DNA from 3 places in the Streptomyces sp. NPDC058534 genome. Region 1 is predicted to be linked to each of the others. Evidence: riboswitches for the same ligand, from Rfam matches in the RefSeq annotation. Region 1 holds a riboswitch; each other region holds the start of a gene.
The links. Region 1 has a riboswitch for cobalamin ahead of cobN (cobaltochelatase subunit CobN). Riboswitches for the same ligand answer to the same signal wherever they lie in the genome.
Positions count from the first base shown of each region.

Region 2: another riboswitch for cobalamin. It lies ahead of ACFWR9_RS14245 (energy-coupling factor ABC transporter permease); the one in region 1 lies ahead of cobN (cobaltochelatase subunit CobN).
Region 3: another riboswitch for cobalamin. It lies ahead of ACFWR9_RS24445 (cobalamin biosynthesis protein); the one in region 1 lies ahead of cobN (cobaltochelatase subunit CobN).

Region 1 covers NZ_JBHXNW010000038.1:40,065-42,318, forward strand. Annotated here, with positions in the region: gene cobG (precorrin-3B synthase) at 1-927, opposite strand, end outside; cobalamin riboswitch at 983-1,131, shown strand; gene cobN (cobaltochelatase subunit CobN) at 1,161-2,254, shown strand, end outside.
Region 2 covers NZ_JBHXNW010000018.1:114,565-116,818, forward strand. Annotated here, with positions in the region: gene cbiQ (cobalt ECF transporter T component CbiQ) at 1-276, opposite strand, end outside; gene ACFWR9_RS14240 (energy-coupling factor ABC transporter substrate-binding protein) at 277-612, opposite strand; gene ACFWR9_RS14245 (energy-coupling factor ABC transporter permease) at 609-1,316, opposite strand; cobalamin riboswitch at 1,346-1,706, opposite strand; gene ACFWR9_RS14250 (potassium channel family protein) at 1,795-2,254, opposite strand, start outside.
Region 3 covers NZ_JBHXNW010000041.1:54,220-56,473, reverse strand. Annotated here, with positions in the region: gene ACFWR9_RS24450 (cobyric acid synthase) at 1-326, opposite strand, end outside; gene ACFWR9_RS24445 (cobalamin biosynthesis protein) at 323-1,288, opposite strand; cobalamin riboswitch at 1,388-1,530, opposite strand; gene ACFWR9_RS24440 (hypothetical protein) at 1,666-1,887, opposite strand; gene ACFWR9_RS24435 (anion permease) at 1,922-2,254, opposite strand, start outside.

The sequences.
Region 1 (2,254 bases):
GACGACGCCGCGCCACGGTGTCAACCGCAGTTCGGCGTCCGGCGTCAGAGCGGCGACGTGCGTCAACTCCCGCCACTGCGGGCCGGTGAGACGGCCCAGCGGCACGTGCGCGCACAGGGCGTCCCCGAGGAGCCCGGGAGGAGGCCCGTCCGCGCGTGTGGTGGCCGGCCGCTCCTTGACGTGGCCGACTCCCGCCTCGGACAGACGGCGGTCCACCGCCCGCGTCAGGACATGGGCCGGTACGGCGAGTTCGTCCACCCGCCACACCCGCTCCCCGGACTCGCGGGCGACGTCGAGGAATGCCTCGGCCGCCAGCAGCGCCGCCCGGGACGCCTCGTCCGCGGCCACCCGCCAGGCCGCGTCCACCGAGTGCAGCGCGACCTGCGCCGCATCGCCGCCGGTCGCCCGCACGGTGACGTCGGCGCCGAGTCCGGCCACGTCCCCGCGGCCGTCGTCGAGCGCGAACAGGAACCGGCCCGACAGCTCCCGCGCCCGTTCGCTCGCGCACAACGCCGCGTCCAGGGCCGACAGCCACGGCCGTACGTCCCGCGGACCGTGCCCGTCGAGGCCGGACAGCGGCGAGGCGACGATGTTGCGCACCCGTTCGTGCCCCGGCGAGGGCAGCAGCCCGGCCGCGTCCAGCAGCCCGGCCAGCTCCCCGCCGCAGCCGTCGCGCAGCCCCCGCAGCTGCACGTTGCCCCGGGACGTCAGATGAAGCTCCCCGTCGCCCAGCCGCCGGGCGGCGTCGGCCAGCGCCTCGGCCTGAACGACGCCCAGGGCCCCGCCGGGTATCCGTACGCGGGCGAGGGCACCGTCGTCGGCGGCGTGCAGCCGCAGCGTCCCCGGGCAGGCGTCACCACGGTCCCGTGAGACCGCTGTGGCCTGGGAGGATATGGAAGGGAGTGCCGAGGACATGGCCGCGAGCATACCGACCGTCACACCGGTGGCACCTGCCGCCCTTCCCGGCGGGACCCTTACTATGCTCCTGGGTGGATCATCCGGTCCGCCCACCGCCAGACGGCGACAGGGGAGGAAGCCCGGTGTGAATCCGGCGCGGTCCCGCCACTGTGAGTCCGGCCACCCTGAGGGCCGGACGAGTCAGGAACTCCCGCCGTCTCTCACCGCCCGGGGCGCGGACCCCGAGGAAGGGCAGACGCCGCATGCCGCATTCTTCCGGGGAGCGTGCCTCGCACCCCAGCATCCTGCTCCTGTCGACGTCCGACACCGACCTGCTGAGCGCCCGCGCCGCCACCGGCCCGGTCGCCTACCGGTTCGCCAACCCCGCCCGGCTCCCGCTCGACGACCTGCCCGCCCTGCTGGACGGCGTCGGACTGGTCGTCGTACGCCTCCTCGGCGGACTGCGTGCCTGGCGTGAAGGTCTCGACCTGCTCCTCGCCGACGGCCGCCCCGTCGTGGTCCTCAGCGGCGAACAGGCCCCGGACGCCCAGCTGATGGAGGCCTCCACCGTCCCCGTCGGTCTCGCCGCCGAGGCCCACGCCTATCTCGCCCACGGCGGCCCGGCCAACCTGGAGCAGCTCGCCCGCTTCCTGTCCGACACCGTGCTGCTCACCGGCCACGGCTTCGACCCGCCGACGCCCGCCCCCACCTGGGGCCCGCTGGACCGCGCGCCGCGCCAGGACGCGGATGGCCCGACCGTGGCCGTGCTCTACTACCGCGCCCACCACATGAGCGGCAACACGGACTTCGTGCACGCCCTGTGCGACGCCGTCGAGAACGCCGGCGGGCGGCCGCTGCCCCGCTACGTGGCCTCCCTGCGCGCCCCCGAGCCCGAACTCATCGATGACCTGCGGGCGGCCGACGTGATCGTCACCACTGTCCTCGCGGCCGGCGGCACCAAGCCCGCCGAGGCGTCCGCCGGCGGTGACGACGAGTCCTGGGACGCCGGCGCGCTCACCACCCTCGACGTCCCCATCCTCCAGGCCCTGTGCCTGACCGGCTCCCGCGCCGACTGGGAGAGCAACGACGAGGGCGTCTCCCCGCTGGACGCCGCCAGCCAGATAGCCGTCCCCGAGTTCGACGGCCGCCTGATCACCGTGCCGTTCTCCTTCAAGGAGATCGACGCCGACGGCCTCCCCGCCTACGTCGCCGACCCCGAGCGCGCCGCCCGCGTCGCCGGCATCGCCGTACGCCACGCCCGCCTGCGGCACATCCCGGCCGCCGACAAGCGCCTCGCCCTGGTCCTCTCCGCCTACCCGACCAAGCACTCCCGCATCGGGAACGCCGTCGGCCTGGA
Region 2 (2,254 bases), on a different contig from region 1:
CAGGAACCCGTCCGCGCCCCCGACCTGGACCAGCAGCGGCAGCGCGCCCGTCACACAGAAACCCAACGGCACCCGGTACGCCCGCCACAGCCGGCGCCCGGGCACGCCCGCCGGGCCGAGCAGCACCGCAAGCGCCGTCACCAGCACCAGCGCCGCGCCCGGCCAGGGCGGCAGCGAGATCGCGAGCACGGTCAGCCCCAGTCCGAGTACGGCCTTGTCCACGGGATGGCGGCGGCGCCACCGACTGCTGTGCGCCGCGGCGTCGATCGGCAGCACTCAGTTCCCTTCGGGAGCATCCCGCAGTGCCGCCGCCCGCTCCTCGCCCTGCCGCCGGCCCCGGCGTACACCGAAGTAGTACGCCAGCACGCCCGCGCCGAGCGCGGCCTGCACCGCGAACAGCGCCGACTCGATCTCCCCGGACGGCGGTTCGTACAGTGGCGAGAACCACGGCTCGTAGTCCGGCTCGATCTCCGTGATCGCCGTCTCCGCCTCCGCGTCCGCGCCGGCGAACGGCTCCTCCTTGTGGTCGCCGAGCCCGAGTACCAGCGGCAGCACCGCGAGCGCGGCCACGGCGAGCAGCAACAGGGCGTTGATCTTCGCGTTGCGGGTCATCGGGCCACCGCCTCCTGCTCGTCGGACGTGGTCTTGCCCGACCTGGTGAGCAGCACGCCCAGCCGGGTCAGTTCACCCTTGCTGGACTGCACCAGCAGCCGCATCACGATCACCGTGAGCAGGCCCTCGCTGACCGCGAGCGGGATCTGCGTGACGGCGAAGATGGACCCGAACTTGCCGAGCGCGCCGACGAATCCGCTGCTCGGGTCGGGGAAGGCCAGCGCCAGCTGGACGCTGGTCACGCAGTAGGTGGACAGGTCGGCGACGAACGCCCCGAAGAACACGGCGACCATCAGCGGCACGTCGCAGCGGCGCAGCAGCCGGTAGACGCCGTACCCGGCCCAGGGGCCGACGATCGCCATGGAGAAGACGTTGGCGCCGAGCGTGGTCAGCCCGCCGTGGGCGAGCAGCAGCGCCTGGAAGAGCAGGGTGATGGTGCCCAGTACCGCCATGATCGGCGGCCGGAAGAGGATGGCGCCCAGACCGGTGCCGGTCGGATGGGAGCAGCTTCCGGTGACGGAGGGCAGTTTCAGGGCCGACAGGACGAACGTGAAGGCACCGGAGGCGCCGAGGAGCAGCGTGCTCTCCGGGTGCTCCCTGACCTCACGGGTGAGTGACCGGACTCCGTGGACGACGAACGGCGCGGACGCGACACCCCAGGCGATCGCGTGCGCCGGTGGCAGAAAGCCCTCGGCTATGTGCATGGCTCAGCAGACCCTCTCCAGCACCTCGTGGATGGACGACGCGCCTTGGCCGGTCTCCTGGCTGACGGGTACCGCTGTCCGAGCAACGCCTTCCCGGGTTAGGCCCTGTCGTCGGACTCCCGTCTGCCTCGCGGCGCCATGCACGCACTCTCGCCGCACCGGGCCCTGACCCAAGTACATCCAGTACGAGGCTCAGGGCCCGGCACGCCGAGAGCACGCACCTGACACCGCGAGGCCCGCCCTCCGGGCGGACGACGGGAGTCCGACGACAGGGCCTAGAACCCAGTGGCTGCCCACAAGGGGCCGGAGCCGGACTTCCCGATTCACAGTGGCGAGGGCCGCACCGGCATCACACCGGATTTCCCGTTCACCAAGGCGTGGCGACAGTAGTGCTCCTACGGGGGTGGTGACAAGCGGGCCTCCTGTCGCGCGGACCCGGCCGGGGACCGGGCGGACAGGGCTCGGGGCTGCGGAAACGTCAGCCGGACCGGTCCCGTTCCGTGCGCCGGACCACCATGGCGCGCGCCCGCGTGCTGAGCGCGGTCGCGGCGGCCGTGAGGAAGACGAAGCTGTAGACGATCTGGAGCAGGGTCACGATCCGGGCCGACTGCCCGCGCGGGGTGATGTCCCCGTACCCGACCGTGGCGAGCGTGACCACCGTGAAGTAGAGCGCGTCGACGCGGGTGTGCAGGCCGGTGAACTCGCCGGGCTGCTTGGCGAGGGCGTAGTACGTGGCCGAGAAGACGTGCACGGACAGGATGATCAGCAGGGTGATGACCACACCGGGCCTGGTCTCGGGGCGGTCGACCAGGACGTGGTGGATCTGCCGGAGCAGCAGCGCGGCCACGGCACTCAGCAGCAGGGCGAACAGCACCCAGCTCAGCACGGGCCGGTGCGGGCCCAGATGGTCGAGGGGGAGCAGGAAGTAGGCCACGACC
Region 3 (2,254 bases), on a different contig from region 1:
TGCCGCCCGCCGTGGTAGCCGCGGGCGGTCATCTCGCCGACCGGCCTGCCGAGCAGCACCACCTGGCTGCTGCGCTCACCGCCGGGCTTGAGCAGCACCGGGTTCATCAGCGCGGTCGGCTCCACCCGGCAGGCCTGCGCCTGCATGGCCTGCGCCCGCCCGATCTCCGCGCCCTCGCGCGTCACGAAGGAGTTGAGCGACATGTTCTGCGCCTTGAAGGGCGCGACCTTCACGCCCCGGCGCACCAGCCAGCGGCAGATCCCGGCCGTGACGACGCTCTTGCCGGCGTCGGAGGTGGTGCCGGCGACGAGGAGTCCACCGTTCATGACGTACGTCCCTTCCTGAGTGCCCCGCGCACCAGCAGCCGCGCGCCCGCGCACACGCCGAGCGCCAGCCAGCCCACGCGCCGGGAGAGCCGTACGGCCCGTTCGATGTCGCCGGAACCGGCCCGGACGGCGCGCCCCGCCGCCCCGTTGAGGACGGGCCGGTGCTCGACCCGCCCGCCGTAGGAGAGTGTCCCGCCGAGCCGCACCCCGAGGGCCCCCGCGAACGACGCCTCCACGGGGCCGGCGTTGGGGCTCGGATGCCGCCCGGCGTCCGCGCGCCAGGCCCGAACGGCGCCCCACGGATCGCCGCCGGCCACGGTGGTCAGGAGGGCGGTCAGGCGGGCGCCCGGCCAGCCCGCGAGGTCGTCGAGGCGGGCCGAGGCCCAGCCGTACCGCCGGTACCGGGGCGACTTGTGGCCGACCATGGCGTCCAGGGTGTTCACCGCCCGGAAGCCGAGCAGGCCCGGCACGCCGCCGACGGCACCCCACACCAGGGCGCCCACCACCGCGTCCGAGGTGTTCTCGGCGACCGACTCCACGACCGCCCGGGCGACACCGTCGGCGTCCAGCGCCTGCGGGTCCCGCCCGCACAGGTGCGGCAGCCGCGCCCGGGCCGCCTCGACGTCCCCGGCCTCCAGGGCCCGGCCGATGAGGAGGGCCTCGCGCGCCAGCGACGTACCGCCGACCACGGCCCAGGTGGCCGCGCCGGTCAGCGCGACCGAGGCGGCGGGGGAGCGGCCTACGGCGTGCGCGGCGGCCGAGCCGAGGGCGGTGGCGCCACCGGCGCACACCAGGGTGTGCACCGCGCCCCAGCCCCGGTGGTCACGCCACAGCACCCGTTCCACGGCACCGGCGGCGCGGCCGAACGCGGCGACCGGGTGTCCGCGGCGCGGGTCGCCGAGGAGGAGGTCACCGAGCAGGCCGGCGGCGGCGCCGTACGCGAAGACGCGTCCGGCACGCACGCCTTCAGCCGGTCACACGGGCAGGGGAGCACCTGGTACTGAACGTCGGTCGGCAGCCGGGCATCGCGTCGCGTCCTCACTCAGGGTGTCCACGCCCTGGTTCGAAGAGTCCGGCGGTGAGAGTTCCTGGCTACCGGGGTCTGCTCCCCGGTCACAGTGGCGGGACCGCGCCGGAATCGCACCGGGCTTCCTCTCCTGCCGCCGTAGATGGCCCCGGAAGTCCACCACGGCCCGAGAACACCCGTCAACCTGGCGTTGACCTGCGACGGGGGGGTGTGCGAAGCCCCACACACGGGTGGTGTGCGCCGGTACACGAAGAGGCGGGGCGCGCGACGGTCCGAGTCCGTCCCGCGCCCCGCCCCGGGGTGTGCGGTGGGTCAGGCGACGATCAGGTAGATCCCGTACGCCACCGCCGCCGCGCAGGCCGCGAAGCACGCGTACGCGCCGGTGACCGCGAAGGCAGCGGAGCCGCCCTCGGCGGTGGCCCGCTCCTGGCGGGAGAGTCCGACGATGCCGAGGGTGAACAGGCCCACCAGGGCCACGGTGGCCACGAGGCTGACGCCGAAGACGGAGCCCAGTGCTGCCCAGTCGATGCTCATGGGGGTTCGCTTCCTTCGTACCCGGGACGCGGGCTCAGACGGTGGTGGTGGCCGACGGGGTCTTGGCCTCGGACGGGTCGGCCGGGACACCGGCCGTCGGCTCCTCGGTCACGCCCGCCGGGGGCGGGGACACGGCGGCCATCGCCGTGGTGACCACACCGGCCGACTCGGGCTCGTGGGGGTCGACGACGTTGGTGTGGTCGACGACCTCGCGCCGGGAGAGCTTCCAGATGGCGGCGCTGGAGACCACCAGGAAGACCGCGACGACGGCCGTGCCCCAGTCGCCGAGGCGGCAGACCCACTCGGCGATCGCGGCGACCAGGGCCGCGGCCGGCAGCGTCAGACCCCAGGCGACGAACATCCGGGT